Regions from separate parts of the Peribacillus sp. NPDC097197 genome, predicted to be linked through region 1. Evidence: riboswitches for the same ligand, from Rfam matches in the RefSeq annotation. Region 1 holds a riboswitch; each other region holds the start of a gene.

Region 1 (7,847 bases):
ATGTTATGGTAGTGAGTTATTCGTGGAGAATGGAAAGTAGGGTGGTAACCTTGGCAATGCTCTTATTGGTTATGATTTACTTGGCTTTCATAAGCCTGGGTCTTCCAGATTCCTTACTGGGTGCTGCCTGGCCGGTCATGCAGTCTGATTATGACCAGCCACTGGAGACTGCAGGCTTACTTTATATGATTGTTGCAGCAGGGACCATTTTCTCAAGCCTGGCTAGCGGCTGGTTAAATAAACGACTGGGGACGGGAAAGGTCACGTGTATAAGTGTGGCCCTGACAGCGGTGGCCTTATTTGGCATTGCCTATTCTCCCTCTCTGGATTGGCTTATTATCTGTGCGATCCCTTTGGGGCTGGGTGCAGGAGCTATCGACGCTGCGCTGAATAACTACGTGGCGTTGCATTATAAAGCCCATCATATGAACTGGCTTCATTGCTTTTGGGGAGTGGGGGCAAGCATAGGACCCATCATGATGTCTTATTATATGGCTAATCAAGGCACATGGAGAGCTGGTTATGTAACCATTTCCTATATCCAGTTCACCCTAGCCCTTTTACTCGTGTTAACCCTTCCATTATGGAAGCTAGTCTCTCGGAGGGTGCCAATCGATGAAGGTAGCACAGTGAATCCGGATTACTTGGAAGAACGGGTATCCAAGGAAAGGCCGCTTAAAATCAAAGGAGTCAAGTATGCATTGTTCACGTTCTTTTTCTATTGCGGCGTTGAATCAACGTTAGGACTGTGGGGAAGCAGCTATCTTGTGAATAGCAAGGGCATGTCAGCTGCTTTGGCCGCTCAAGGGGTCTCTTTTTTCTATACGGGTATTATGCTAGGACGGCTTATAACAGGATTTATTCTTTTGAAGGTCACCAACCATCAGCTCATGATCCGATTGGGACAGATTGCAGCACTTATTGGGACGGTACTCCTTATCCTGCCCTTGCCGGTTACGATGTCGCTTGTCGGTTTTGTTATAGTCGGATTGGGCTTGGCCCCCATTTATCCTTGCATGATTCATGAGACCCCCGCCAGGTTCGGTAAAACCCATTCACCGTCCATCATAGGATATCAAATGGCTGTGGCATACACGGGGACCACCCTTTTGCCGCCCTTTCTAGGGTTAATTGCTTCGTACACTACGCTTGATGTATTTCCGTACTTTGCTCTGGTTTATGTGATGGCCATGCTGTTCGGATCTGAAAAGTTGAATGGAATGTTGAAGAAGCGTTGGGCTAATTAAGATCCCTACCTTGGATGGGAGGACTACCTCATGAATCGTTATGAAGTGATGAACGTGAATGCCATATTTTAAAGTCTTATTGCTTCGTGGTAGGCAGGCGATTAGACGCAGGATAATGAAGCTGAAAAAAGAAACGTGGAGCGGGTCGATAGAAGTGGATGAGGTAAGTTTTTGGAATAGAATAGTTCGGCGGATCGTCCATATATCGAGGAAAAGAGGAGTATAAAGGAGCATGTAATGTGAGTTTAGCGAGCTATATTGGGTGTAACGTGGAACTCCGTCTTAGTGAAGATGAAGAGCATAACGCCTTAATTCAGATTGGAGATTGTTTTTCAAGTAAATACGACAAACAACATGTAAAAAAGTATCAATTCACGGCACAGTTTGTTTATGAAGTGTCATCCGACTGGGGAATTGAAATTTCAAAAGATATGAGTCCAAGCCAGTGTTTTGAATCAAAAAAGAAGCTTACGGCATTATGTGAAATGATGAATGACTATCTTGAGAAAGGTGAGTATTTCGAATTGTATAGTTGCTGGGTAGGGGAGGAGAAAGAAAAACGAGTAGGTGAGTTAACGTTAAAAATGGATACATTGAATGTTGATTCGATTGAAATGCCTGAAAAGACATTGGTTCGATTTGAGAAATAAGTTGAGGGAAGCCTTGGTCGATAAGGCTTCCCCCATTTGGATGCAAATCCAAATCAAAAAGTAATTACTTAAGCCATCTTCGTTTGCTGGTTGCCTTCCATTTCTGATTCTTCGTCAAAAATACGTTGCTCGGACTCTTTATCAAAGAAATGGGTTTTATTCATATCAAGGGCCAGGTCAATGGCATCACCAGCCTGGATGATATGTTTGGCATCCACCCTGGCAACAAAGTCCTGTCCGGCGAATGTCGAATAGAGCATGATTTCGGCACCCATTAGCTCGGCCACATCGACTTGAGCCGTGAATGTTGAAGTGGGCGATGCGGAAATGAACGTTTCTTCGTTATGGAAATCCTCAGGCCGGATGCCAAGAATGATGTCTTTTCCGATATAGCCTTGATTACGAAGCGTATCCATTTTGAAAGGAGGCACCTCAAGTGTTTGCTCCCCAATTTGAATGAATCCATCCTGCAAGGTACCTGTAAAGAAGTTCATGGCAGGTGAGCCGATGAATCCGCCTACGAAAACATTTACAGGCTTTTCATAGACATCTTTCGGTGCACCCACTTGCTGGATGATGCCATCCTTCATGACTACAAGCCGGGTGGCCATGGTCATGGCTTCTGTTTGGTCATGGGTGACATAAATCGTTGTTGTATTGATCCGTTTGTGCAGTTTAGCGATTTCTGCGCGCATTTGTACCCGAAGTTTTGCATCAAGGTTGGAAAGGGGCTCATCCATCAAGAAGACTTTGGCATCCCGAACAATGGCCCTTCCAAGTGCCACACGCTGGCGCTGCCCGCCAGAAAGGGCTTTAGGCTTCCGTTGTAAGAAGTCTTCAAGTCCAAGGATCTTGGCAGCATCATGGACGCGTTGCTTGATTTCCTTCTTCGGCGTTTTCCTTAGCTTCAGTCCAAAAGCCATATTGTCATAGACGGTCATATGAGGATATAAAGCGTAGTTCTGGAAAACCATCGCAATGTCCCGATCTTTTGGAGGCACATCATTGACCCGCTTGCCATCTATAAAAAGATCCCCTTGGGAGATGTCCTCAAGGCCGGCAATCATCCTTAAAGTGGTCGACTTTCCACACCCCGAGGGTCCGACGAAAACAATGAATTCCTTATCGGCCACGCTAAGGTTGAAGTCTTTAACGGCTGTCACCTTATTATCATAAATCTTGAAGATATGATCCAATACTAACTCTGCCATGAACTATTCCTCCTCTTAAACTCCTAAATTCGTAATGATATTTATAGTCTACTCTATCAATACTGAAATAAATATGGGCACACTGCACAAAAGGGATAATTATCCTTTTTGCTCATTTAAGAGAATGAGGAGGTAGGCAGCCAAAGCATGCGGAAAATTCCGTACATCCAGTCCTGTTTTTTCAGCGAATTTATCTATCCTGTATTGCAGGCTGTTCCGATGGATATAAAGTTGTTTAGCTGCCAATGAGGCGTTGGAATTACATTCGATATACGTTTTAACCGTTTTGATCAATTCATGATCCTGCCGCGTCTTGCCAAGCAATTCATTGATGTACCATCTTTTATCCATGTCAGTACAGGCATTCATGAGTGCGTAGGGGATAATATTGGGTAATTCCGTCACCTTAACATCGGATAGATGGAGCAAAGAAAGTGTGAAACATTTTCTCTCTTGTATCAGATGGTGATGAAGGTCCGCATCGACAGGGTGAAATCGACCGGCATAGACCCTGATCTTCACGTAAAAGTCACTCTCGAGTGTAGATGAGATGGCGAGAAAATCATGCGTCGATAAGGGTTCATCCATGTCTGATTCAATTAAGGTTCCCGCCGTTTCATTCTCCCAGACCAGGATGGAATCGGATGGTACGAATGAGAGAATCGCTTCCTCGAAATGATCGTGTGAAAAATCCCCATGGGCCAGGTTAAAGTAGGTGAACCGGACATTCTCCCAGTTCGTTAGGGGCTGGGAGGCACGCGGCCCAAATAAAAAATCATTCCAAGTAGTTTTTTGGGTAGTGGAGGTGTTTGGACTTTGGAGTGATGGAGTGTCAAAGAGTAGCGTAAGCAAACGGATTCCCTCCGCCGATATGTCTGAGCGGGGAATGCCAATTGTATGGCCGAATGGATCTTCCAACCAGAAATATGCCGAGATGTCCTGTGCATCTTTTTTATCTGAAAGGGAGTTTGGGAATGTATGTTTAAGCTTATTAAGCATCATGTTCACCTTCTTTCCATTCCATTATATCCAAAAAGGGCAAAGCGGAAAAGAAAACAATGACTGCGTTCGTAGGTATTGTTAATCAGTAAAGGCCTGCCCCAGACAGGAGCAGACCCATACTTGCTGTTTCCTTATTTCATCCAATCGGGTTTACCGAAGCCTTGGAACTTGTCATCAATCACCTTTTCGAATTCGGCACTTTCTACAACTGATTTGATATCTTTTGCAAATTGGGCGTCTTTATCCTTAGTGTTTACAGCCACGACATTGCGATACGTATCTGGCATGTTTTCTAATGCAAGAGCATCTTGAAGGTCCATTTTGGCGGCAATCGCAAAGTTACCAGGAACGGCCGATAGGTCAACACTGTCCGTTGCACGAGGTAATTGTGCCGATTCCAGTGGTTCGAATTGAATGTTCTTCGGATTCTTTGTTACATCTTTCTCAGATATTCTTAATGGATCAACATCCGGATCCACGTCAATCAGGCCCTCATCCAATAAAACTTTAAGTGCACGGGAGAGGTTGACTGGGTCATTGGGAACGGCGATGGTCGCACCATTTTTAATATCGGTCAATGATTTGTATTCCGTGGAGTAAATGCCCATCGGTGCCGTTGGAACAATAATAAGGTCAGAGAGCTCTAAGTCATGTTCCTTTGCGAAATTATCCATATACACTTTATGCTGAAAGAGGTTGGCATCGATCGAACCATTACCAAGTGATTTATTCGGCTGGATATAATCACTGAATTCGACGATGTCCACTTTGTAGCCAAGGTCTTCAAGTCCGGGTTGTATGGCTTCTATGACCATGTCGGCATAAGGGCCAGTCGTTGCCCCGATTTTTAATTCTTTCTTGTCCTCCGTTTTAGTTGTCGCATCGTCATTTCCGCAAGCTGACAACCCAAGGGCTAATGCACATATAGATAATAATGAAGTGATTTTTTTCATGAAAAATTCCTCCTTGTTTAATGTAGTGTCATCGTTAACATTCATGAATCTTATCGTTTGTTTACATAGTGAGAGGCCTTATCGCCTATCATTTGGATGATTTGGACAAGACAGATCAGAACGACCACCGTTGTGATCATGATCGTGTTGTCATAACGGTAATAGCCGAAACGAATCGCGAGGTCACCGATTCCTCCTCCGCCGATTGTTCCTGCCATAGCCGAGAAGCCGATGAGTGATATCGTCGTTAATGTCACGCCTTGGATGATTCCAGGCCTTGCTTCAGGAAGAAGCACATCCTTGATGATCATCCATGGGGAAGCGCCCACGGCGATCGCGGCTTCGATCACTCCCTTATCTATTTCCCTCAATGTAGATTCTACGATCCTAGCGAAAAAAGGTATGGCGGAGACTGATAGGGAAACGGAAGCCGCTAGCGGTCCAATCGTTGACCCGGTAAGGAATTCGGTTAAAGGAAGCAAAGCGACTAAAAGAATGATAAACGGAATCGAGCGGACTAGATTAACCACGAAACCGAGGGACCGATTCAACGTGATATTTTCAAAGAACAAATTCCTGGTCGTCGTAAACAGCAATACTCCTAGAGGCAGTCCAATCAGGAGGGCAACCGCAAGGGAAATTCCGACCATATAAATCGTTTCCAGAAAGGCTTTATTAAGGTCAGGCAAAATATTGATGATGGAATCAAGCAGTGACATGCTTTAACACCTCCACGGATCGGGTCCGGCTTATTATGTATTCAAGGGCTACTTGCACTTCTTCAGGCTCACCAATCAATTCGATGATCAAGATTCCTAGAGGGATATCCTGGATATATTCAATTTTCCCGTGCAGGATATTCCCTCTGACAGAATAGTTTTGTAGAGTATCCGAGAGAATCGATTCACCAGCGGTTTGCCCTTCAAATTGTATTTTGATAATCGTTCCTTTGTTTTCCCTTATAAGGTGGGGAGGAAGTTCAAAATCCAGCACGCTGCTGATGAACTGCTTAGTCAGTTCTTGTTTGGGTTGTGAAAATATTTCATAAACAGGGCCATCTTCAATAATTCGTCCATCTTGCATGACGGAGACACGATGGCACAGTTCCTTGACCACTTCCATTTCATGGGTGATCAGCACGATGGTGATGCCCAGTTCTTTATTGATCTTTTTCAACAACTGTAAGATCGACTTCGTAGTGGTTGGATCAAGGGCTGATGTCGCTTCATCACATAATAGGACGGTAGGGTCATTCGCTAAGGCCCGTGCAATGCCTACCCGCTGTTTTTGTCCGCCACTGAGTTGAGCCGGATAAACATCTTTTTTATCCCGAAGGCCAACGATATCCAAAAGTTCCAGAACGCGGTTAGTAATGACCTCCTTTGGTTGATGGGCGGCTTTCAAGGCGAAGGAGATATTGTCAAAAACCGTTTTGGAACTGACTAGGGAAAAATGCTGAAATATCATGCCGATTTTCTGGCGTTGTTTGCGAAGCTCCTGGCTTGATAAGGTTGTTAAGTCGACGCCATCGATGATGATGCTACCATTGGTCGGACGCTCAAGAAGATTCAGACAGCGAATCAATGAACTCTTTCCCGCGCCGCTATACCCGACAATCCCATAAACCTCTCCCGTTTGAATGGTTAAAGATACATTATCCACTCCGATAACTCGGGTATTCTTCGAGATATATTCCTTTCGAACTGAACGAATTTCAATCATGATGCTATCCTCCTTATACATAAAAAAGCTACCTCTATCATTCAGAAAGAGGCAGCGAAATTATATCCCGTCTTATCTTTCAGAATGGTATTTCATTCTGCAGGAAGGGGCACCATTCCCGATGTGGGGCGGTTGCCGGACGTCATAGGGCCTGGTCCCTCAGTCACTCTTGATAAGTTAATTACTATTTTAGTATTTTATTATTTTTTTAATATAATCTATATTATTTGTTAAATACAGTAATGTCAATTATTTTTTGAATTTTATCAAGATTATGAATCAAACGATCTACTTGCCCAGATTATAGTGGCCATTTGCTAAGTTACACGGAACGTCCCGGATCTTACATGGCCTGTCTGCGTAAGAATATGGACTTTGATCACTCCCATCATTAGAAAAAATATTATACTTGTAAAAAGTATGGAGAGATAATACATTTATTGTAAGTAAATTAGTAAATAAAGGATGATGAGTTTTTCCAAAAAAATGATTGGGGTGGAAAGTCATGCTGGAAATGAAAACGATAAACGATGTGGTTTGCGTAAAAGGGACACCGGAAGGAAACAAATCAGGCATGAGCGTGAATGTGTTCTTAACCGATGGCATGTTAGTTGATACGGGTGCAAAAATCTTGTTGAAGGAACTTACTCCATTCTTTGAAACCGCTGATTACGATATGGTTGCGCTGACGCATTATCATGAGGACCATACGGGTGGGGCCGCATGGATACAGGAACATAGGAACGTTCCCATCTATATTCATCCGATGTCCCTCGATATTTGTGCAAAGGATGCAGAATATCCCGTTTACCGTAGAGTTTTTTGGGGAGATAGGGATGCCTTCAAGGCAGAACCATTAGGAGGGGTCGTCCATTCACGCACTCAAACATGGGAGCCAATCTTTACGCCAGGGCATTCGAGGGACCATATGGTTTACCTGAACCATAGTAATGGCATGCTGTTTTCGGGTGACCTGTTTGTAACGCCGAAAACGAAGCTAGTTTTAAGGGAAGAATCTATCCCGGTCATCATGGAATCCATCAAGAAACTGCTTCAGTATGA
Region 2 (7,847 bases), on a different contig from region 1:
TCCTGTTGTCCCACCTAGGGACATCCCGATCACAACGATCAATAAACCGACTGCAAATGGATTTAACCCTTCCGTAAATTCATTGGCCCCTATAAATAGTAAACCAAGAACAAGGATGAATGTACCAATCATTTCGCTTAATAGATTGGAAAAAGTATGTGGGATCGCTGGTGAAGTCGCGAATACACCAAGCTTGGCACCCGGATCGTTCGTACCCTTCCAGTGCGGTAAATAATGCAAGAATACTAATGTTGCACCTAGAATCCCACCAATTAACTGACCTATGATATATCCTGGAACGTCTCCCCAAGGAAACTCCCCGATAAGTGCAAAACCTATGGTGACAGCCGGATTTAAATGGGCACCACTAATGGAACCGACTGCAAAAACACCCATTGTCACAGCTAACCCCCACGCAATCGTCACGACAATCCATCCAGCATCTTTGGCATAAGATCCTTTCAATGAAGATCCCGCCCCGATGCCTGCACCAAAAAGAACCAAAATCATCGTACCTACTACTTCTCCCCAAAATGGTGTCATATTAAAACCTCTTCCCCTCTAGAATAATGACCATAAATCAATAAAAGGAGGCCCACAGCAGAACTAACCCACAAGTAAATGGGAATTTTCCGTTGTGAATCTCCTTATCTCCGTCACATCTATTAACTTGTATTTTAGATTAATATACTAGTTAATGAAAACGCTGTCAAACTATTTATCAAAAAATAGAAAATTGTTTTATATTTTTTATTTAAACATATTCCATAACTCCGTTTTGGAAGTGGTGATCGACGATGCTCCCGCCTCAAGTGCGTTCAGGACCTCATCTGAATTACGGATCAACCCTCCGGCCAAAATCGGCGTTTGCAAATGTTCCTTCACCTCTTTAATCATCCAGGGCATGGCACCTGGCAACACTTCGATATAATCAGGCTTTGTCTTCTTTACCAACTTATAACTTTTCTCCAACGCATGGGAATCTATTAAAAAAATCCGTTGAATCGCGACAACGCCCTTTTGCTTCGCTTTTAAAATCACACTGGACTTTGTCGAAATCAAGCCATAAGGTTGGACCTCCTGGCAAATGAATTCCGTGGCATACTCATCACTTTTGATTCCTTGAATCAAATCTACATGGAAAATCATTTTCTTATTACGTTGCTTGGCCATCAAGCTCACATTTTTCAGCTGTGATATATGTAAATCCAGAAAAACCCCTATCTCATAGGAACTCTCCAAGAACCTCTCGAAATCCTTCATGCTTGCCGAAGCAGGCAGTATCTTCTGATCCATCATATCCTCCTCCTATGCTAACAATCCCATCATAATCAGAACCTGCCGTAAAAACAATAGGTCCCACCATCATTCCATAAGGACGCTCGCATTTATCCAAATTCCACTAGAAAAGAATGCGTGTACCCTAAGCATACAAAAAACCTAAATAAAGAGCCATTATTTAGGCCTTTTGTTGTTTTTTGATAGTCAAAGAGCCAATTTGATATTCATGGCACCCTCAACCAGCTCAAATGACTTAATCTGCCCGACCGGTACCTTTTTCACCATATCCCAAGCGTTAAAATCAATTTTGATCATCCGATTATGATATTCAAAGAAGGGTGGTCTATTAAACAGTTTATGGTTGATGAAATTAACATTAACCGGTTTCATCCCAACAAGCTGAAACAGAATCGTTCTTTTTTCGATTTGCACCGGTTTCAAGGTGACGGTGAAGGCAACCTTTTTCTTCAACATCATTTTCTTCACCTCTGTAGTCCCGCGCAGCACGATATACTCTGGTGAAATATGCACATCAATGTCTTCTTCACCTGACTTCTTTTCTATTAAACTTGCCATCATCTTTGCCGTAATGGGGATGGAAACCCCCTCCGTTGTAGCCTTATTGATTATATCCTTGAATTTATCAAACATGATTTCCCTCCCTTGCCCTATGCAAAAACTCCGTTGAATCATCTTATTCAAGATTGGGTAATTGCGGAACGACCAATGACCGTCCCTCCCCTCACACTTACCATATTTTATCAGTATCTGCACGGTTCTAACAGGTTCCGCAAACCTTTTTGATTATCTGACCACCTTTAAATAATAAAACGCCACTCGGGATGACAGATGAATGACCGCTCAAACAAAATAATTTAAATTTTGTATTCGTCTTGCAAAACCACCCACAGCGTTCAAATTCTGGTAAAATTAATTCGCACTAAAATACCGTACGATAGAATAGGAGATTACATGATAAAAAAAGGCCTTTCACTAACCGTTATCCTCCTCTGCTTATTCGTCCTTGCTTCATGTTCAAATGATGGGTACCAGGATGCTTTGGACAAGGGGATTGAATATCTAGGAAAACGGGATTACCATCAGGCAGCCATCCAATTCGAATTGGCCTTAAAGGAGAAAAAAAGGGATGAGGATGCCTCCGCTTATCTAGATCAGGCAAATCATATGGATACGGCAGTCACTGCATATGAAGAAAAAGAATTTGATACTTCCCTTGAATCTCTAAATGCCGTCATTACGAATAAAAGCACGTTGAACACGTTGCAGACCGAAGCTAAAAAACTAAAAGAGGAAATCCTTGCTGATCAGGAAACAACTTCTTCGTTTGAAGACACGATGAAGATTGTGAAGGAACTTATCGAAAAAGAAAGTTACAGCTTAGCACAAAAGAAATTACAACTTTTAGAAAAAAGCTTCGAGTCGGATAACTTACTATCAAGCTATCAATCTGAGTTGACTAAACTTACGGAACAAGTCGATCTTGCCCTGAAAGACCAGGAAGAAACGCAACCAGAAGAAAAGAAAGTAAAGAAAACTGAAGATAAGAAAACCGTAGAAAAAGCCGACGGTCAAAAAACTGCGTACCAACTATATCAAAATGGCCGTTATGGGTTCTCCATGTACTATCCCAAAGGCTTAAATATGGACACCCCACCAACCAATGGTGATGGAGCCAGGTTCTATAATGAGGAATTTGAAATTACCGCCTTTGCTAGCCATACGAATATAATCAACGATGAAGAAACGATTGAAATGTATTATGAAGATGATTTGAAAAGTATCACAGAAGAAATCGCCTATCAGCGACTTACAGACGATTGGTATGTCATTTCCTACGAAGAAAATAGGAAAATTATCTATAAGAGGTACTACTTTAATGATCAAGTGGGCACTACCTTTATCATTACCTATCCCGCTAGCGAACAGGAGAAGTACGGTCCAATCACATCTCATATCGCAGAAACCTTCATCCCTTCGACCAACTCCTAACGGGATGAGACCGATGCCATGAACCGTCGAGATACGCTTCGGTTTATGGCTCTTTCTATTTTCTTCTTCAACCGGTGCGATGTCCAGCTTGCCTCTATAAAGAAGGTAAGTGGAATCGTTTAGACGTGTATTTATCCTGAGTAAAGTGGATGAAATGAATCCTGGCCATCATCAGATACCGCAGATTCTAGATTTAAAAGTTGAAGTACCCTTGAATTAGCCTCCTCATCAAAAGAAGCAGCCAGAGCTAAACGCCTGACTGCTTCTTTTATTTGGTTTCCTTTTATTCAAAATGCAAGGTATAGTCGTCTGCTTTAATCCATTTTAATTTCTTTGAGAAAACGTAGATTAGTACAAGGTTCAACACAATCGGAAGAATGAAGAAAATGATGACCATGATGGATATGTTACTGAAAATCCATCCGCCTTCCGCCAGTTTCATGTAGTTCAAGGGACCGACCAATCCCGATAAACCAAATCCAGCACTATACGGGGTCCCTTGTATGTTTAACAAACCTGCCAACGCACCAAGAATAGCGGACGTGATTAACATGGGAAACGCAATTTTCGGTTTCATGAAGAAATTCCTCATTTGAATCTTAGGGGAACCCAACACATGGGCTAAAGCCGTCCCTAATGAATTCGCTTTGTAGCTTGCAATGGCTAGGCCCACACCAGCTGCCACGATTCCTAGGTTGGCCGCACCAGATCCTATACCTGAGAGCATAATGACCGTCGCCACCCCAACCGTTGAAATGGGAGATAAGATAATGAGACAGAATATAACGGAAATAATGGCTCCCATCAAAATGGGCTGCAATGACGTCACGTTAGCGATGCCGACTCCTAATAGTCCCGTAGCGGATTTTACGTATGGCAGAATTAAGTATCCAATCATTCCTGGTACCAAGATACTTAAAGTCGGCATCAAAAGAATCGCATACGCCTTTAATCTATCGCCAATTAGTTGCAGGAACAATACGGTCAATGCCGCGGTAATTCCAGTATTGATTACAACGCCAATCCCATTAAGGGCAAACAAACCATCAGCCGTTTTCTGGATGGCGCCACTTCCGACCATGGCCGCGATCCCGATACTGGCCGTTTGAATGGATGATAGCTTGAACGAAATCCCGACCATCACCCCAATCATGACAGGTAACAAGCTCATCACGAAAACGGTGATATCGAATATATGCTGTAACACGGGAAAATGTGGAATCAATAGTTTAAGTATTTCCCCTAACAAAGCATTCGGAATTAATGAAACGACAATCCCTATGCTCATCCCCGTTAATAATTTATTAAAAAAATCTCTCATCTGAATAATCCCCTATCTCGCTATAATGTATACAATTATAAGAAATATTCTGACAATAGTCAAAGGATTTTTTTAACACTTCACCGCGAAAGTGTATAAAAGTATTTTAACTAAGAGAAACTTACTTTCTAATAACGATTATATTCTAAATTATCTGTTTTCTATTGACCTTTACTAATACTACCTGTATAGTCGTAATTAATTGAATAGTTCATATTCTTATCCAGAGAGGTGGAGGGACTGGCCCTTTGATACCTCAGCAACAGACTTTACTGTACTGTGCTAATTCCAGAAGTGTTCAACTTGAAGATAAGAAGAGAATATAAGCATTGCTGATTATACCTCTTCTTTTTTGAAAGAAGAGGTTTTTATATTTTAATAAGGAAAGTAGGAATCTACCATGTCTATCACTTTAACGAAAGCTCCATTCAAAGCCGACCACGTAGGAAGTCTATTAAGACCAGAAAGTATACATCTGGCAAGAAAGCAACGGAAAGAAGGAATCATTACCGCAGAACAATTACGCGAGGTTGAAACGAAGGAAATCAAGCGTATCGTCGATAAGCAAATAGAAATCGGTTTAGAGGCAGTGACTGATGGGGAATTCAGACGCACCTGGTGGCACTTTGACTTCTTGGAACATTTAAATGGAATCGAAGGGTATGTCACGGAAAAAGGCCTCACATTTGATGGAATTGAAACAGAACGTTATAACGTTCGGAATACAGGAAAAATTTCTTTCAACCCAGATCACCCCTTTATTAAAGACTTTATTGAGTTTAATGAAATCGTGGACGGACGGGCTGTGGCGAAACAAACCATCCCTAGTCCCAATCAATTATTTGCGGTAGGGGTCCATAATGAAGAAATCTATCCTGACATCGAAGACTATGCAAAAGATATTATCAAAGCCTATCAAGATGCTTTACAAGCCTTTTACGATGCCGGTGTACGTTATTTACAATTAGATGATGTATACATAGCCAGGCTTTCCGCTCCGGACTTCCAGTTCAAAGAGGGGAAATATACAAGGGAACAATTAATCGATTTAGCATTGCGCGTGATTAATGGGACGTTGGAGGGAAAACCAGAGGATTTGGTTGTCACGACTCACCTTTGTCGTGGAAATTACCAATCGACTTGGGCTTTTGAAGGCAGCTATGCCCGTATCGCCCCAACTCTATTGGCCAAGGAAAATGTAGATGGATTTTTCTTGGAATACGATGATCACCGTTCAGGGGATTTTAAACCATTAGAACACATTCCAAATGACGGCGCACAAGTCGTTCTTGGCGTGGTTACTTCGAAGAATGGCGAACTTGAAGATAAAGAAACCGTTAAATCACGTATTAAAGAAGCGGCACAATTCGTGCCACATGAACACTTGTGCTTAAGCCCTCAATGCGGATTCGCTTCCACACATCTTGGCAACAAGCTAACGGAAGAGCAGCAATGGGAAAAGTTAAAATTCGTTGTGGATGTCGCCAAAGAAGTATGGGGATAAGAACAAAAAGGGACGAGCCTATGCTCGTCCCTTTATTCAACAACATCGATCGTCCTCATCCTCTTTCTTCCCCACTACATCATCTGTCACCTTATCATCGAGCTGGTTCTTCAATGTCAATTCTGCGGCCTTTCCATCACTTGGCGACCCATCGGAAAAATACATCGGAAATAAGGAAAAGAACATAATATAGAAAGAGAAATATATGAATTGGTACCAGAGGACCGACTTCTCCAAGATTCCCTGATAAACCAAACTATATATCAACAACATGCTAATTAGGTTAAAGAGGGCTCCCCCTAAGTAAATCAAACTATTCGTGAACTTATTATCATATTTTAATCCCTTGAACTCACAATGCCCATTCCAAAAGTAGTATTTTCTCACTTCTATATTGCAAAAGGAGAAAATCTTATCTCCACATCCGATCTTGATTTTTTTCTCTGTACCGCCAAATAGTGTGACAAAGAATAGATGCCCACCTAAATGAATGAGCGTGACAACCGGTAAAATCAGAAAAAAGGAAAAGAGAAATTTAGTGATATCAGACAAACCGAACATGCCAATCATCCTCCTTATTTGAGCTTGGTGTATACAGACAAGTCCTTATTCGAAGGATGATACTCTCTTACCCGGTGTGGATACGTTATAACTAGTAAATATTCACATGTCTTAAGGGACTCCCCCTTTAACCCACAAAAAAACCGACAGATCATCTGCCGGTCCATCCGTTGCTATCGCTCCAATTCAAGAGTGCCAAAGACCTCATCATTACTTTGTCCCGGCTTCATCCCAACATGTTTATACTCTGGAGTGAAGACCGATGTTTTGATGGGACAAGCCATCTGCCTCTGCATGTTTCCTTCTCCATCGGGCACTTCGACTATCATGCCACGCGCTTGCAGTTGCGGGTGATTGGTCGCTTCAGAAAAAGTCAGCACCGGTTCGACACAAGCCTCGAAATCTTCGAATATGCCCTGCCATTCTTCAAATGTCTTTTCAAGAAATGCATGCTTGATGATCCTTTTGAATTGGATGCTACTTTCCGCATCTTGCTTCATGCTTAACTCGAACAGTTCAGGCTGTCCGATTGCTTCACATAACACTTCACGGAATGATGGCTCCAAGCTTCCAACCGAGAAGTAACGGCCGTCTTTCGTTTCATAAAAATCATAAAATGTTCCGCCATTCAATACCAACTTTTCCGGTTCAAGCTCCAATCCACCCTGTAAATGTAGGGGGGCAGATATCGCATTCAAAGCAAAGCTGCAATCGGTCATGCTAATATCGATGAACTGACCTTCACCCGTCCGCTCCCGGTAGATGACTGCCGACAAAATCCCGATGACAGCGTGCATGGAGCCTCCTGCAAGGTCGGCTATTTGTGTTCCATTTTTTGCAGGTCCTCCTTTTTGCGTACCTGAGTAACCGGACAATCCCGCTATCGAAATATAGTTGATATCATGACCTGGACGATTCTTGTAGGGACCAGTCTGACCAAAGCCAGTAAGCGAACAGTAAATCAACTTTGGATTGATTTGTTTTAATTCTTCGTATCCCAGCCCCAACCGATCCATGACACCCGGCCGGAACTGTTCAAGGACAATATCATATTCCTTCACTAGATTCTTTACGGCATCAATCGACTCCTGCCGTTTCAAATCAAGGGCAACCGATTTTTTTGAACGGTTCAAATATTGATCGACTCCCCATGTATCAACCTTGGCCGGC
Region 3 (7,847 bases), on a different contig from region 1:
TGGGGTAACGGCAGAAGAAGTCCCGCTCATGGCATTGAATCTGTACCTTGATTTCATCAACCTGTTTATAAACATCCTTCGCTTTTTCGGTATATTATCAAGCAATGATTAAAAAAACGGGCAAATGCCCGTTTTTTCGTACTTATTTATATAACCCTGGTTCTGATTTTTCAGTCCAAGGCAATTTCACACCAAATGTGCTTGCGATGAATTGTGTATCATCTCTTCTTTTTTTCCTAACGTCTGCCCGGTGTTTGGCAGATTCATTCAAGTTCTTCTCCATTTCAGTCTCCGGAACCAAGCGGGGAACTGGAACAGGTTTTCCGTTCTCATCGATGGCAACAAAGGTCAAAAAGGAAATAACGCATAGATTCCGTTCTCCAGTAAGTAAGTCCTCGGCAACCACTTTTACGATAATTTCCATAGATGTCCTACCCGTATACGTAACGAAGCTTTCTAGGCATACTGCATTTCCTTCATGAATGGGATGCAGGAAATCGACAGAATCGGTCGATGCCGTAACGACATTACTTCTAGCATGGCGCATGGCAGAAATGGCCGCAACGTCATCAATGTAAGCCATTAATTTCCCACCAAACATTGTACCGATATTATTTGTATCAGGTGGTAGAACTAGACTCGTTTTTATAACCAAAGAGTCCGAGCAATGTTTTATTTCTTCCATGGTGACTGCACTCCTTTATGTCCATTTTCTCACTAGTTCACTTTAACGAATTTTGCGCGTTAAAGCAATAATCATGATTATTACCCACATTTTTCTCATCTCTCAATAGGTAAGTACTGCTTATATAGTCTTTCCTAAATCAATACATATATATAAAAAACTCACCTATTGGCTGAGTTTTTTTAGTTTGGCCTTCAACTCTTCAATTTGCAATAAATGCCGTTTCTCATGCAAACCGACAAACGGAATCCACTGCTTCAAACTTAAATCTTTAAACAAGGGGTGTGGGAATGACTTCTCTTCCAAGTCATTCTCCTTCGCTTGGGAGATTACCTTTTCCAATGCCTTACGTGAAGAGGCGAGCTTAGCTTTTACTTCAGCTAATGTTTGGAACTTCTCTGACGGAATGACAAATGGAGGCGCGTCCACTTTTACGTCACGATTTAATGTATACTGGATCGGTTTATCATCTACTCGATTGCTCTCGCCACTTGCCAGTGTATCGGCAATTCCTTTTGTTACCGCCCTCTCCATTAGAAATAGATGCTCCAATACCTGAATGATGCTCCAACGTCCATCTTCGGGATGTGCATTTACCTGTTCATCCGATAACCCGTTCACTGCCTGGAGAAGTTCTTCCCTGATTTTTGTGTTTTCTTCCACTCTACCAGCTCCTTATTCACTTTTTTATAATTATTCCACCGAAGGGATAAGTTGTAAAATATAAGGTTCTTTATTAAAGAAAAACCGCTCAAAAGTTGTCTATTTTTTTAAAACCTCTATGATATTCATAAAGGTTTTTTTGCTTTTAAAGACAACTTTCAATTTACCATAGGAGTGATTAAATATGAGCGGGGGACATATCCCTTTCAGCCACAAGGGCCGTAGCACCCTGACAGCTGCACCATCAAAAGGAAGCATTCGGTCAATGTTGAAACAAATATTCAATCGTATCCCATCCAGATGGAAATTTTCAAGTATGATCATATGCATAATGATTTTCATTTCCATGCTTGAGTTTTCCATCCCACAACTTACGCAATATACGATTGATGATGTCATACCTGGGAAAGAATATGACTCATTGATTTGGGTAGGCATAGGTATCCTCTTTGCGGCCATATTGTTAGCTTTGCTTAATTATGTGAACGGCTATATCGTATCTAAAGTGGGGCAAAAAGCGATCATGAATTTACGAAATGAAATGTATGACCATATTCAAAAATTGGATATGAAATTTTTTGATAAAAATAGAACGGGTGACTTAATGTCCCGGCTCACGAATGATGTGAACCTGCTTCAACAACTCATCTCATCAAGCATGCTACAAGTTATTACAGATACGGTCACCTTCTTTGCCATCGCAATCTATATGCTGTTCATCAATTGGAAACTGACCGTGGTCCTTCTCATTACCTTTCCGTTCATGTTCTATCTGACACGTGTATTTGGTAAACGAATCCGCCTCTCATTCAGAAGCGTGCAAAGTTCGGCCGGCGATGTCAGCAATCAGCTGCAGGATTCCCTTTCCGGCATACGGCTCATCCAATCCTTCACAAATGAAGAATTTGAATCAAAACGATTCGCGGACCGAAATCATGAGAATACGGTAGCAAACATCAAATCAGTTCGACTGAGGTCCATGTTTGGCCCGCTCATAGATTTAATGAATAATTTAGGTCTGATCGCCGTGATTGTATTTGGTGCCTGGCAAGTGATGCAGGGAGAATTTACGATTGGATTAATCGTGGCATTCCTGGCTTATCTCAGGCTTCTGCAAAGTCCAATCCGTAATTTCAGCCGTGTAATCAGTATCGTGCAACAATCGGCTGCAGCTTTTGAACGGATCACCGAAATAATGGAGACACAACCTGGAATCCAGGACAAAAAGACAGCAATTAATGTTCCCAAAATCACGAAACAAATCGAATTTCAAGGAATTGATTTCGCTTATGTCGAGGGGGTACCAGTACTCCGAAATCTTAACCTGATGATAAAAGCAGGACAGGTAACCGCTCTTGTCGGCTCATCCGGGGCAGGGAAATCAACGATTACCAGCCTTTTAATTCGTTTCTATGACCCCCAACAAGGGACAATAAAAATGGATGGCCATGATATTCGTGATCTCACCCTCAAATCTTTACGGAACCAAATGGGGGTTGTTTCGCAAGACATTATTTTGTTTACCGGGACCATCCGCGATAATATAACCTATGGTAAACTCGACGCAACGGACGAGGAAATTATCGAAGTGGCTAAGGCGGCATATGCTCATGATTTCATCAAGACGTTCCCAAAAGGATATGACTCACAAATCGGAGAACGTGGGGTCAAACTTTCTGGTGGCCAAAAGCAACGGATTGCCATCGCCAGGGCCCTTTTGAAGAATCCCCAAATCATCATTCTCGATGAGGCGACGGCATCGCTCGATACGGAATCCGAACATCTGATTCAGGAAGCGTTATCCAACCTATTAGAGAACCGGACTTCAATCGTCATTGCCCATCGGTTATCAACCGTTCAAAAGGCAGATCAAATTGTCGTTCTTGAAAAAGGGGTAATTCAAGAAAATGGAACGCACGAACAACTGCTACTAAATAATGGTCGCTATCGGCAGCTCCATGACTTACAGTTTCCACAGGCGGAGGCACCATCAGAAACATAACCAACCAGAAATCCGCCCCCGATAAATAAACCTAAAAGGGCATGGAAATCAAGTTTCCATGCCCTTTTATCGTTCTTATTTAAAATCATATTTATCTAAGATTCGATTGGTTATAAGCTGATAGCCTTCTTCATTTGGATGAATTTCATCACTGAAGTATGCTTTTTTATCTTTGTTTTCGAATAAATCGTTTGTAGGGATATACTTTAGTCTACTATCCTTGTCCACCATCTTTTGAATCGAATGATTATAATCACTAATATGGTTTTCTAATTTCAAGTCGTCTTTATTGGGGTTATATAACCCTATCACCAAGATATCAGCTTTATTATTTTTCTTTAGAAGCTCAGAAAGAATTTTATCTAAATGTTGTACATACTCTTTCTTTTCATCATTTATCTTTTGATCATTGATTTTTTTTAAGTTTCCACCATTACTGTTAATTAAATCATTGATTCCGATATAGACGATAAATGTGTCAGCCTTATCCAATTTTGTGTTAATCTCAAGATCTTCGAGCTGTTTAATGACACCGTCCGTTTCCTGACCTTTAATACCATAATTCCAGAATTGGACTTTTTCTGAATCGGAATCATTCGTTTTATGTTTCAAGTCATCAATATATCCTTCCCCTTCTTTATCGCCCTTTCCGTAAGTCAAAGAATCTCCAAATGCCATGACTCTTTGATCGTTTTTCGCATCTACTGCCTGAAACGCATAGGCAACTAAACAAATAACAAGTACAATAAAAAATAAGCCAACGATTTTCTTCATTTGTTTTGCTTCTCCTTTTGTATTCACTAGGAAGTATTTTATTTTTAAATACCCAAAAAGAGGACAAGCCTAACATTCGAATAATCTAATAAAAAACTTAAATTGCATGATGCACCTGTACTCAGGTGATTGGAATGCCATAATAAATGGATTGGAGCTTAATGATGAAGGAGTTTATAGAATTCAGGGAAGCAATATTTGAGGATTTGCCTAAAATTATTGAAATTTACAATTCTACAGTACCTTCGAGGATGGTCACTGCGGATACAGAACCAGTTACAGTAGAATCACGGCTCAAATGGTTTGAGGAACATCATATTCTCAAACGGCCATTATATATGATCATACATGATGGAAAAACAGCTGGGTGGATGAGTTTTCAATCTTTTTATGGTAGACCCGCATATGATTTTACCGCTGAAATTAGCATCTATATAGATGAGGAGTTCCGTGGGAAAGGAATTGGACAACTTTCAATCCAAAAGGCTATAGAGGTGAGTCCGAAGATAGGGATTAAGACACTTCTTGGATTTATTTTCGCACACAATGCACCAAGTATTAAGCTTTTTTCAAAATTTGGTTTTGAAAAATGGGCGCATTTACCGAAAATAGCAGAACTCGATGGAGTGGAACGCGATTTGGTCATTCTTGGTAAACGTGTCACTACATGACTTCCATTGCAAAAGGCGATTGCCTGGATTTGAATGGTCTAGTGGGATGTACTGATTATTCGCGACAAACTCCCAGGAATTTTATATGTGTGACCGCATTCAATAAAGAATCCAACTCTTGACTTGCTTGAATGGTCATCCTGCTTGTCAAACCATAATTTTTTGCTAACATAATCATTTCTTTTCGTTTTTCTTCAATTTTTTCAACTGTTGTTATATGAGGAGGCTTCAATATAATCACTTCCTATTTTTCAATTATTTTACATTTTTATCATAACCAAAGCACTAGGCGAAATCAATCATTTTACATGTTTTAAATATGTTATTTCACTAGTGAAATGTGACAAAATACCCATTATATTTTTCTATTTTGTACTTTTTATGTCAGTTCAAAGAGAAAAAGCATTTGCCTTTACACAGCAAATGCTTTTTCTCTTTGATTGTTCACTATAGGTTAACTAAGTCATGCACTCTGGAGGTGACTCATTACCTGATTTATCTATAACAATCTTATATTCATCTTCAAGAGCTTTTAATGGAGCATCATAGAGATGCTTTTCATCAGAGGTTTTGTATACACCATTTGATAATAGTTCTTCTATCAACAATGCTCTCCTCTGTTCTTTTTTCTCGAAAAACTCTGCCATATGAATGGCCCCTTTCCTTTTATTCATATTTTCCACATATAATGCCCCTAATCTTATAGGCTTTGCTAAAGCCAAAATATATATACCTGTTGTACGGGATTCTTAAACCCTATTTGACAAAAATAAAAACCCCTTCTAATCCAAGAAGAGGTCGACAGAGGTCCGTTCGTCTCTTCTTATCTTCCAAGCGATTGCTTGTTGGAAGAAGCACAGTTCCCCGATGGGTCTGTTGCCGAGGTTTCATAGGGCCAAGTCCCTCCACCTCTCTGGATAAGAATACAGAATATAAATGATTTTGACATGATTTTATCCCACTTGCAAGGATAAGTCAATTGCATTCAAATAATTTTTAATTTTTAATTTTTATATTATTTTTCCGTGTGCCCTTTTAGCACAAGGTAAGACCATATCCCTATTTTGCTAATAACTATATTTTCCTCCAATTGACCGTGGGTTAGGTATGCTCCATTTGCCAATGGGGATTTTATCCTACTACCCCTTTCACGCCACAAGATACTCATAAAATTCTATTGGATTCAAAGGTTGCATTTTCCTTTTTATCTGATATGATGACAATAATCACATACGAAATACCACTAGGGGAGTCTTCTAAAAGACTGAGATGGAATGATGTTCCGGACCCTTTGAACCTGATCCGGGTGATGCCGGCGGAGGAAAGTGGATGATATCGTCGTCGTATATTTGACTTCATCCATCTGCCCCGTTCCGTTTTCAGGAACGGGGTTTTCGTTTAATTGAATAATAAACTGCTAGGGGAGCCATTAATAGGCTGAGAATCAAACCCTTTGTACCTGATCTGGTCATACCAGCGGAGGAAAGCAGGTTGAAAAAGGGATTCGTACATTCCTAGAACAGCCGCTTTCTATATGAAAGCGGCTGTTCTTCATTTTTGGACACTCCCCTCCTTTGTATGTGAATGAATTATAAGGGGGAAAAATCATGGCGAAAACCCAAATGAAAACTTTCAGTGCTAGACTTCACGAACGTTCAAAAGAAATTTGGAAAAAGAATCATACTCATCCTTTCGTTCAAGCAATTGGAGACGGGACACTATCAGAAAAGAAATTCGCCTATTACTTAAAGCAGGACTATATCTATCTTATGGATTATGCCAAGCTTTTTGCCTTAGGGACCATCAAGGCCACTAACCTTGAGATCATGACCAAATTTGCGAGTATTTTAAATGAGACTCTACAGGTAGAAATGGATTTGCATAGGAGCTACTGCAAGGAGTTCGGAATTAGTTCTGAGGAATTGGAAAATACCGAACCAACTCCGATTACCCTTGCCTATACAGGTTATATGCTCAATGCTGCCCATCATGGAACTTTAGCCGACCTTATTGCCTGCTTACTTCCTTGTGCCTGGGATTACTATGAAATTGGCTCGTTATTAAAAGAACAAAATGGTCCAGCACTAGAAACAAATCGTTATATCGCTTGGATTCAATCGTATGCATCCCCCGAATTCGCAGATGCGCACAAATGGTTGGCCAAGCTGTTAGACGAACTGACGGAAGATATGCCTGAGGGGGAATTGAAAAGATTAGAGAAACACTTTTTAATGACCTCCCGATATGAATATTTATTTTGGGACATGGTTCACAACGAACAGGATTGGCCTCTTTAAATGCTAGATACTGGTAACTTGTTACGGAAAATGACGTTGACTAGCTTGTTCACGGCCATCACTACCCTGACTAGCTCATTCGTTTACATCCCTGTTGGTTTTGCGAAGGTGTTTCCTATTCAACATGTAACCAACGTCATGACAGCCGTTATGTTGGGGCCGCTTTTTGCTGTGACCCAGGCCTTTTTAGTATCCCTTATCAGGAACATGACAGGTACAGGTTCAATTTTTGCATTTCCGGGAAGCATGGTTGGTGCCCTGCTGGCGGCCTTCCTCTACCAAAAAACAAGAAGGATGGGACACGCCTGCTTGGGAGAAATAGTGGGGACAGGCATTCTCGGATCCATCGCCTGTTATCCGATCGCGCTTTTATTATTGGGAAAAAAAGCGGCACTTTTTGGTTTTCTGCCAGCTTTTCTTCTTAGTTCTTTAACGGGCGCAATTATAGGCTTTCTTTTATTGAAAGTTCTCTTAAAAAATCATTATATGAAGGGGTTTTTTTATGAAAAGGGCACTAACGATCGCCGGATCTGACTCTGGGGGCGGAGCCGGCATCCAAGCTGATTTAAAAACATTTTCGGCCCATCGGGTTTATGGCATGTCTGTTATCACCGCCGTTACGGCACAGAATACCTTGGAAGTTCGATCTGTACAGCCCATCGATCTCCCTGTGATCACCGATCAAATTGCGGCCGTATTTGAAGACATTCGTGTCGACGCAGTAAAAATAGGGATGCTTGGATCAAAGGAGACGG
Region 4 (7,847 bases), on a different contig from region 1:
TAGAATCGCTAATTCCCAAATCGTCACGCATCATTTGATGGATTCTTTCAGCAAATCCTTCAGCCGTTTCGAGAGCAAGGGATTGTAGGGCATGATTTTTTAAGAAATCTCCCTCTTTCTTGAACTTTTCAGCCCACTTTCTAATGCCTCTTCCTGCTGTAACCAGGAAGAAACCAACATAGTCCATTTCGCCAGAAGAAATAGGCTTCGCAAAATCAGCCAGACAAAGGTTTGGACTTGTATCTTGCCTTGGAAAATCAAAAGTTTCCAATACTTCCTGATGATCCTCGGGATTGTATACCACTAATTTGTCACCATCACTTTGGGCGGGGAAAAATTGATATACTGCATTTAATCCATATTCAGGTTCGGATTTCAGGAATTCAATCAGCTCGTCAACCAAATCATTCAATTGTATAGCTTTATCGTTACCCTCCTTCAGTAATTCGGCCACCTTCCCTTTTAGACCCAGATGATGTCCAATCAACATCTGTCTATTGATATAGGGCTGAATGACTTCGAGTGGATATTTTTTTAGTATATGCCTTTTGACATCATGAGGTTTTTGGACCGGTACATTCCTTAGTGGAACCGCACTTACTGGCTTACGTTCCGGTTTTTCAATTAATGCGGCGATGGCAGCATTGGCTTTTGCCTTTTCACGTTTATTTTTCAGTTCCTCTAGGTATACCATTTTTCTGTTCGTATCATGTAGGATATTCGTAACGGCCAAACCATCCATCGCATCCTTAGAATATAGAACAGGCCCATCGTATTCGGGTGAGATTTTAAAATCGGTGAACTTACGGGATAATGCGGCACCACCCACCAAAATTGGGGTGTCAATCCCAGCCTGTTTCAAATCCTGTGCTGTTAAGATCATTTGCTGTGCTGACTTTACAAGCAGTCCCGATAAACCGATAATGGTAGGTTCATGCTTTCGTACTTCCTCAATGATTTGCTGTGGTGCAACCTTAATTCCAAGGTCCACGACTTCATAGCCATTATTGGAAAGAATGATATCGACAAGGTTTTTACCGATATCATGGACATCCCCTTTGACAGTGGCCAAAAGGATTTTCCCTTTTTTAGCATGATCCTCTGAATTTTCCATAAGCGGTTCAAGATGTGAAACAGCGGCTTTCATTGCCTCGGCACTTTGAAGCACTTCTGCCACAATAAGTTGGTTATCATTGAATAACCGCCCCACTTCGCTCATTCCATCCATCAATGGTCCATTAATGATTTCCAGTGGAGCATCACCACGCTCTATGGCTTCATTCAAGTCCTCGATCAATCCTTCTTTTGTACCCTCGATTATGTAGTTACCTAACCTTTCATCTAATGGAAGAATAATTCCATCATCTTTCTTTTCAGCTTTTTTACCACGATAAAATTCAGTGAAGGTTGCCAGTGTTTCTGTTGAGGTATCAAATAAAAGTGCTTCAGCAAGCTTCACTTCCACTTCTGGTATTAAAGCAAACCGTTCGAGTTTTTCCGTATTCACAATCGCGTAATCTAGTCCAGCTTTCGTACAATGATAAAGAAAAACAGCATTCAATATTTCCCTTCCACGTGAAGGCAAGCCAAACGAAACATTTGAAATCCCAAGAATCGTCAAACATTCAGGGAATTTTTCCTTGATTGCTTTAATTCCTTTTACTGTTTCCAATGCGGAGCCAATATATTGTTCATCTCCTGTACCGACTGGAAATACAAGGGGATCAAAAATCAAGTCACTTTTCTTTAGGCCGTATTTGTTTACAAGTAAATCCACTGAGCGAGTAGCTACTTCTATTTTTCGTTCGGCGTCTACCGCCATACCAATTTCATCAATCGTTCCTACTACGACAGCCGCACCGTATTGATGAATAAGTGGAACGATTTTTTCAAACCTCTCTTCACCATCTTCGAGATTGATTGAGTTTATGATGGATTTCCCTTGGGAATGTTTCAAGGCTTGTTCAAGAACGGCTTCATCAGTTGTATCGATGACTAAAGGGACCTTTACCTTTTTGACGACCTCTTCAATGAATTCTTTCATGTCACCGAACTCATCTCCATCAGGGTCTGCCAGACAGATATCAATGACATGCGCACCTTTCTTAACTTGTGCCCGGGCAATCTCCGCTGCTGGTTCGTATTTCTTAGCACGAATCAATTCCTTGAATTTACGAGATCCAATGACATTCGTTCGCTCTCCGACAAACAGGGGTCGCATTGAGTCGTCATAAATAAGCGGCTCGATGCCAGATACGGCATGACCATGTGCAACCTCAGGTAATTTCCGTGGTTGAATATCTTTAAGAACTCTTGAGAGCTCTTTAATGTGTTCAGGAGTAGTACCACAACAGCCACCAATGATATTGACCCAGCCTTTTTCTGCAAATTGTTTCATTTTCTCGGCTAGGGAAGTGGGAGATTCATGGTAATGCCCCTCTTCATCAGGCAATCCTGCATTTGGATAACAGCTAATCGCATTGTCGGATAGATCTGCTAGAGTACGGATATGGTCAATCATAAACTCTGGGCCTGTCGCACAGTTCAAACCGACAGCCAGAGGGTTCATATGCTCTACCGATAAATAAAATGCCTCTATGGACTGACCGGCTAACGTCGTTCCCATCGGCTCGATTGTTCCTGAAATCATTATCGGTACTTCCTTGCCAGTTTTAGCGATGGCCGATCTAATTCCAGAAAAGGCCGCCTTTACATTGAGCATATCTTGACAGGTTTCCACGAGTAATAAGTCTACCCCACCGTCTATAAGGCCAAGTGCCTGTTCCTCATATGAATCGGTCAATATATCGAAAGTCGTTCCACCTGTAACAGATAAAGTTTTTGTCGTTGGTCCCATGGAACCCGCTACATACCTGGGCCAATTATCACTTGAATATTTTTCACATGCTTTTACGGCAAGCTCTGCCGATACTTTATTAAGTTCATATGCAAGCGTGCTTAATTGATATTCTTCCAGCACTAAGCTTGTGGCACCAAAGGTATTAGTCTCTATAATATCGGCACCTGCCGCTAAATATTTTTCATGGATAGTTTGAATGATTTCAGGACGGGTTAACGATAAATACTCATTACACCCTTCGTATTGTTCTCCACCGAAATCCTCGGCCGTTAAATCTTCAGCTTGAATCATGGTGCCCATTGCTCCATCAAGAAGAAGAATCTTTGATTGTAATTGCACGTTAATTTCTCTTTTACTCATGTCCTGCCACCTCAGATGTTTGTTTACGATCATGATCCTTAATATATGTAGTAAGTTCCGCTGTCATTTCATAGCGTAAGAAAGGCGTTATTAAGTAAATTCCCTTGAACCTCTCTTGGGCTGCGTCTACCAATTCCCTTGCTATATTTATAGCTTCAATCCTTGATTTTACTGGATCAGCTCCCGCTGAGGCCATTGCTTTCCGTACACTGTCAGGTAATTTAATCCCCGGTATTTCATTATGGATGAATTCGGCATTCCTCGTACTGGTAAGGGGCATTATCCCCATGAAAATCGGTGTTTCCAAATGTTTTGTCGCCTGATAGACTTCTTCTATTTGTTCTACTGAATAAACTGGCTGTGTCAAAAACGAATGAGCACCGCAAGCGATTTTCTTTTCCATTCTCTGAACAGCCTTATCGAGATATTTCACATTTGGATTAAAAGCTGCGGAAATCTTGAAATTAGCCCGTTTCCCTAGACTTTGTCCGGAATAGGAGTAGCCCTCATTGAATTGCTTAACCAGACTTATCAAATCGAATGAAGATAAATCATAGACAGACGTTGCCCCCGGGAAATCACCAATCTTAGAAGGATCCCCAGTGATAACTAAAACTTCATCCAGCCCGACCGTATGCAATCCCATTAAATGGGATTGTAACCCAATAAGATTTCGGTCCCTGCACGTAATATGGACCATCGGATTCACCCCTAATTCAGCCTTTAATAAATTGGCTAAGGTCGAATTCGATATCCTTGGTGAAGCAAGTGAATTATCAGCTAAAGTAATGGAATCCACCCCAGCTTTTTTCAAGGCTTCAGCTCCTGCCATAAACGTTTCGATTCCTAACTTTTTCGGTGGATCAAGCTCAACTAGGATCGTTCTATCCGTTTTTGCCTTTTCATGAAGAGCTAATTCTTGTTTTTGGTTATTCACTTCAATAATTTCTATATGTCGAGCTTTCGTAATTTTTTCCTTGACTGGCGCTAAAGTGCCAATCATTTCGTTCACAGCTTGTATATGTAGTGGTGTCGTACCACAGCAACCCCCTATAATGGTTGCTCCTTGTTTTCGTAATTCGAGTGCACTTGAACCGAAATATTCTGGTTCCGCTTTATAGACCAGTCTCCCATCCACATAATCTGGAAGACTTGCATTAGGATAGATGGCAATCGACGCCTGCATAGGCAATTTCACTTCTTCCAGTGCCCTTATCATATGATGGGGGCCCAGACGGCAATTCACCCCAACGACATCTGCACCTAGGTACTCTAGCTTTTGAAAAGCTTCATTCAAATGAAATCCATTTTGAAGATTTCCAAGTTCATGCATCGATACATTTGCAATAATCGGCAGGTCCGTTTCCTTTTTAGCAATTTGAAGCACCGTTTCAAGCTCTTCAAAATCATAGAATGTTTCAAGAAGAATTCCATCGGGATCTTCCAGGAGCAAACTGTATAATTGTTCTCGAAAACCCCGTTTTATTTCTTCTATACTTAAATCCGATTTACGTATACTACGCTGGGCCCCAATTGTACCAAAAACATAAGCCTTCCCTTTCGCTACTTGTTTAGCAAGGCTGACTCCTTGGCGATTGATCCGACTGACTTCTTCCTCCAGCCCATACCGTTTCAATTTATTGAAATTGGCACCATATGTATTGGTTTGCAGAATATCTGCACCCGCTTCTAAATAGGCCCTATGTATAGACTCAATTTTATCAGGATTGGTGCAATTTATTTCCTCATAACATTGATCGATTCCATAGGAGTACAACAACGTACCCATCGCGCCGTCTCCAACTAGCATTCTTTCCTTCAATTCACTACGAAAATCCAATTAGTACACCCTCTCTTAAAAACACTATGGTTTTTGTCGGTTTCTATGAGTGTGAGAGTAAAGAAAAAAAACCTTCTCAAAGAAGAAGGCTTTTTTCGAAACATTCTCCTCATCTATCAAGCTCTGCTTGCTGGATTTAGCACCTTTGCCTAGGCTGGTTGCTGAGGTTTCATCGGGCCAGTCCCTTCACCTCTCTCGATAAGATTTATTAAGTTTAATTTTCTAAACATTTCAAAATTTATTTATATTTAATTTACATGAATCATCTGATAATTTCAAGAGTATATTTATCATTTTTTCATTTTCTTCAGACTTTTTAACGATACATCCTTTTAGAAAGCAAGGCTCCCCATTCTTCCGACAAGGATTCAATGGAAAGCAAGGACATTGCCCCCTCCTCCCCATCACGCTTATGAAGGATGACATCCGTTGCATAAAGTACCGTAACCTTATCTTGAAGCCGATCCAATAACACGATATCATCTTGTTGGCCAATTACCCCTTCTTGTATAACCCTAGCAAAATAGCCAGTTAGATTAGTGTCCATCACCAATTTCAAAAACTCTGGCTCTTTGTTAAAGTGGGAGATGGTCGAGCAAGGAATACGCCCCTGTGTAATCTGAATAACGGTCCCGCCAATGCGATAGATATCGCCTATAAACGTTTGACGTTCAGTCATTCCAGCAATCGTCAAATTCTCCCCAAATGCAGGGATGGAAAGCTGCTTATTGAATGTTCGATTCCATAAATCATAATGCTCAAAGGGATAAAAACATAGAGCACGGTCAGGCCCTCCATGGAACTTTCTGTTACCCACTCCATCCCTATCAATCCCTGATTTTGTTACGGTGATATAGTCGATGGCCTTCTTATCCATTGCCGTTTTGATCTTTACCCCCGAAAGCTCCTCCTCTTTTGGCATCCCAATTTGAAGAGACATGATTTTACGATTTTCCATTGGACATCTTCCATTTCTTTTAAATTTCCAGATTGCAATAAAGAAACATTCTTTATATTCAATCTATTCAATTATTTGATTATACCAAAAAAAAGCAATAACCTCTTTACTAGGTATAAAATTCGATGTGAAAAGAGAATGATATAAAAATAATCCCTTTGTTTTAGTAATTTAGTTGCTATTTCCAAATTAATTATGATAGAATATGAACACAATATATAGTCGAAAAAGACAATCCGTCGCCTATATGTTGATTCACGATTAATTTCCTCATTGTCGCTCTTTAGGGGGCGAATTTTTTTGTCTCCTTTTAAAAAGGGTGGAAAACTGTAGATCCTTACTAATTATTTATACCTAACAAGTAACTACCAAATTGAACAGGCGACCTTCTTTTAATGAAAATTTATAGGTGCGATCATTACTTTCCTCACAGTACACCACTTTTTTGATAATTTTGGTGATTTTCTTATGCCTTCATTTTCCCCTTAGCTTCTATTTTTTCGCCCCTTATATTCCAGGTATCGTAACAGCCATGCCGATATCGTTAGCCAAGCAGCTCCGGCAACAAAACCTGCCACAACATCGCTCGGGTAATGCACCCCTAGATAAATGCGGCTCCATCCAATGACCAATGAAGCCAAAAAAGCCAAAAACCATATAATGCCGTTCATATATTTACTTTTGACGATTCGTAAACATACAACTGCAATGCTTCCGTAAACGATAACCGAAGCCATAGAGTGACCACTAGGAAAACTATATCCGGAAACGGATAATAATGGAGCGATATCGGGTCTTTCCCTTTGAAAAAGATATTTTAGCCCCCAATTAAATACCCCACCCATTGCTGAAGTGATTATTAAGTATAAAGCAAGCTGTTTTCTTCTGTATAAGGCCAAAATCAAGGCAAATATACCAATTAGTACGACTATCCATGTCACCGACCCAAAAAATGTGAGCGTAGTCACAAAGCTGATAAATTGTTCACTAAAGGGCACTTGGATGAAATTGATAAGGACTTTATCAAATTCGATTAACTCCCCTTCCTTCAGTTCTTCCACAATTTCAATAAAAATGAAAAAATAAACTAGGATTAAACCAGCCATCATGGCAATATAAAGAAGTTTTTTTGAAATATGTATGCTAAAAAAGTTATGCATTCTCGGACACCACCTTTTCCCTCATTTATCACGCTACCTCTAGGATAAAACAAAAAAAGCCTAAGCGATAGATTTCGCTCAGGCTTTTTTTACGCTTGTTTCTTTTTAGGCTCCGCTCTTTTGCGTGTCGTCTTTTTCTTTACAACCATTTTCTCCGGCTTCGTCCTGTCAATGGACGCTTGTAAAGCTGCCATTAAATCCGTCACATTATTGGCCACGGGTTCTTTAGATTTTGCTGTAATGGTTTTCTCGCCAGTTTTCTTTGATTCAATCAATTCAAGCAAAGCTGTTCTATAATCATCTTTGTATTTAGTCGGATCAAACGTCGATGTCAACTGATCAATTAATAATATGGCCGTATCGATTTCTTTTTTTGCAATGGCATCATTAGCAGGAATATTAGGAACGTCGGTTGCAGAACGAACCTCATCAGGGTAATGAATGGTTTCCATCAACAATGTGTTATCCACGACCCGAAGGATAGCCATTTGTTCTTTGGAACGAATGATGATTTTAGCGAGACCAACCTTGCCTGACTCCAAGAGTGCTTCCCTCAAAAGAGAATAGGCTTTTGTACCGCCATCGTTTGGAGACATATAATAGCTTCGGTTGAAATAGATTGGATCAATTTCCTCTATTTTAACAAAATCAATGATTTCCACTGCCTTA

The links. A riboswitch is a leader RNA that binds a small molecule or an ion and turns the genes downstream of it on or off. The one in region 1 is predicted to bind S-adenosylmethionine.
Region 2: another riboswitch for S-adenosylmethionine. It lies ahead of ACQKL6_RS20080 (5-methyltetrahydropteroyltriglutamate--homocysteine S-methyltransferase); the one in region 1 lies ahead of ACQKL6_RS18200 (methionine ABC transporter ATP-binding protein).
Region 3: another riboswitch for S-adenosylmethionine. It lies ahead of ACQKL6_RS10360 (Fur-regulated basic protein FbpA); the one in region 1 lies ahead of ACQKL6_RS18200 (methionine ABC transporter ATP-binding protein).
Region 4: another riboswitch for S-adenosylmethionine. It lies ahead of ACQKL6_RS03215 (bifunctional homocysteine S-methyltransferase/methylenetetrahydrofolate reductase); the one in region 1 lies ahead of ACQKL6_RS18200 (methionine ABC transporter ATP-binding protein).

What each region holds. Positions count from the first base shown of each region.
Region 1 is NZ_JBNNST010000018.1:54,732-62,578, reverse strand. It holds gene ACQKL6_RS18230 (MFS transporter) at 51-1,247, shown strand; gene ACQKL6_RS18225 (hypothetical protein) at 1,487-1,897, shown strand; gene ACQKL6_RS18220 (ABC transporter ATP-binding protein) at 1,966-3,108, opposite strand; gene ACQKL6_RS18215 (PucR family transcriptional regulator) at 3,208-4,107, opposite strand; gene ACQKL6_RS18210 (MetQ/NlpA family ABC transporter substrate-binding protein) at 4,242-5,063, opposite strand; gene ACQKL6_RS18205 (methionine ABC transporter permease) at 5,114-5,782, opposite strand; gene ACQKL6_RS18200 (methionine ABC transporter ATP-binding protein) at 5,769-6,785, opposite strand; SAM riboswitch class I at 6,855-6,964, opposite strand; gene ACQKL6_RS18195 (MBL fold metallo-hydrolase) at 7,291-7,847, shown strand, end outside.
Region 2 is NZ_JBNNST010000026.1:10,713-18,559, reverse strand. It holds gene ACQKL6_RS20105 (MIP/aquaporin family protein) at 1-543, opposite strand, end outside; gene ACQKL6_RS20100 (glycerol-3-phosphate responsive antiterminator) at 751-1,296, opposite strand; gene ACQKL6_RS20095 (hypothetical protein) at 1,486-1,932, opposite strand; gene ACQKL6_RS20090 (hypothetical protein) at 2,254-3,291, shown strand; gene ACQKL6_RS20085 (PTS transporter subunit IIC) at 3,575-4,612, opposite strand; SAM riboswitch class I at 4,829-4,928, shown strand; gene ACQKL6_RS20080 (5-methyltetrahydropteroyltriglutamate--homocysteine S-methyltransferase) at 5,013-6,116, shown strand; gene ACQKL6_RS20075 (hypothetical protein) at 6,153-6,677, opposite strand; gene ACQKL6_RS20070 (CaiB/BaiF CoA transferase family protein) at 6,851-7,847, opposite strand, start outside.
Region 3 is NZ_JBNNST010000006.1:173,384-181,230, reverse strand. It holds gene ACQKL6_RS10395 (Bax inhibitor-1/YccA family protein) at 1-112, shown strand, start outside; gene ACQKL6_RS10390 (acyl-CoA thioesterase) at 143-685, opposite strand; gene ACQKL6_RS10385 (DinB family protein) at 851-1,348, opposite strand; gene ACQKL6_RS10380 (ABC transporter ATP-binding protein) at 1,533-3,350, shown strand; gene ACQKL6_RS10375 (GDSL-type esterase/lipase family protein) at 3,426-4,124, opposite strand; gene ACQKL6_RS10370 (GNAT family N-acetyltransferase) at 4,289-4,795, shown strand; gene ACQKL6_RS10365 (aspartyl-phosphate phosphatase Spo0E family protein) at 4,851-5,027, opposite strand; gene ACQKL6_RS10360 (Fur-regulated basic protein FbpA) at 5,254-5,517, opposite strand; SAM riboswitch class I at 5,616-5,719, opposite strand; TPP riboswitch at 6,031-6,136, shown strand; TPP riboswitch at 6,205-6,297, shown strand; gene tenA (thiaminase II) at 6,403-7,092, shown strand; gene thiW (energy coupling factor transporter S component ThiW) at 7,093-7,626, shown strand; gene thiD (bifunctional hydroxymethylpyrimidine kinase/phosphomethylpyrimidine kinase) at 7,595-7,847, shown strand, end outside.
Region 4 is NZ_JBNNST010000002.1:170,609-178,455, forward strand. It holds gene metH (methionine synthase) at 1-3,220, opposite strand, end outside; gene ACQKL6_RS03215 (bifunctional homocysteine S-methyltransferase/methylenetetrahydrofolate reductase) at 3,213-5,060, opposite strand; SAM riboswitch class I at 5,167-5,265, opposite strand; gene ACQKL6_RS03220 (MOSC domain-containing protein) at 5,377-6,018, opposite strand; gene ACQKL6_RS03225 (phosphatase PAP2 family protein) at 6,504-7,178, opposite strand; gene ACQKL6_RS03230 (Ku protein) at 7,268-7,847, opposite strand, start outside.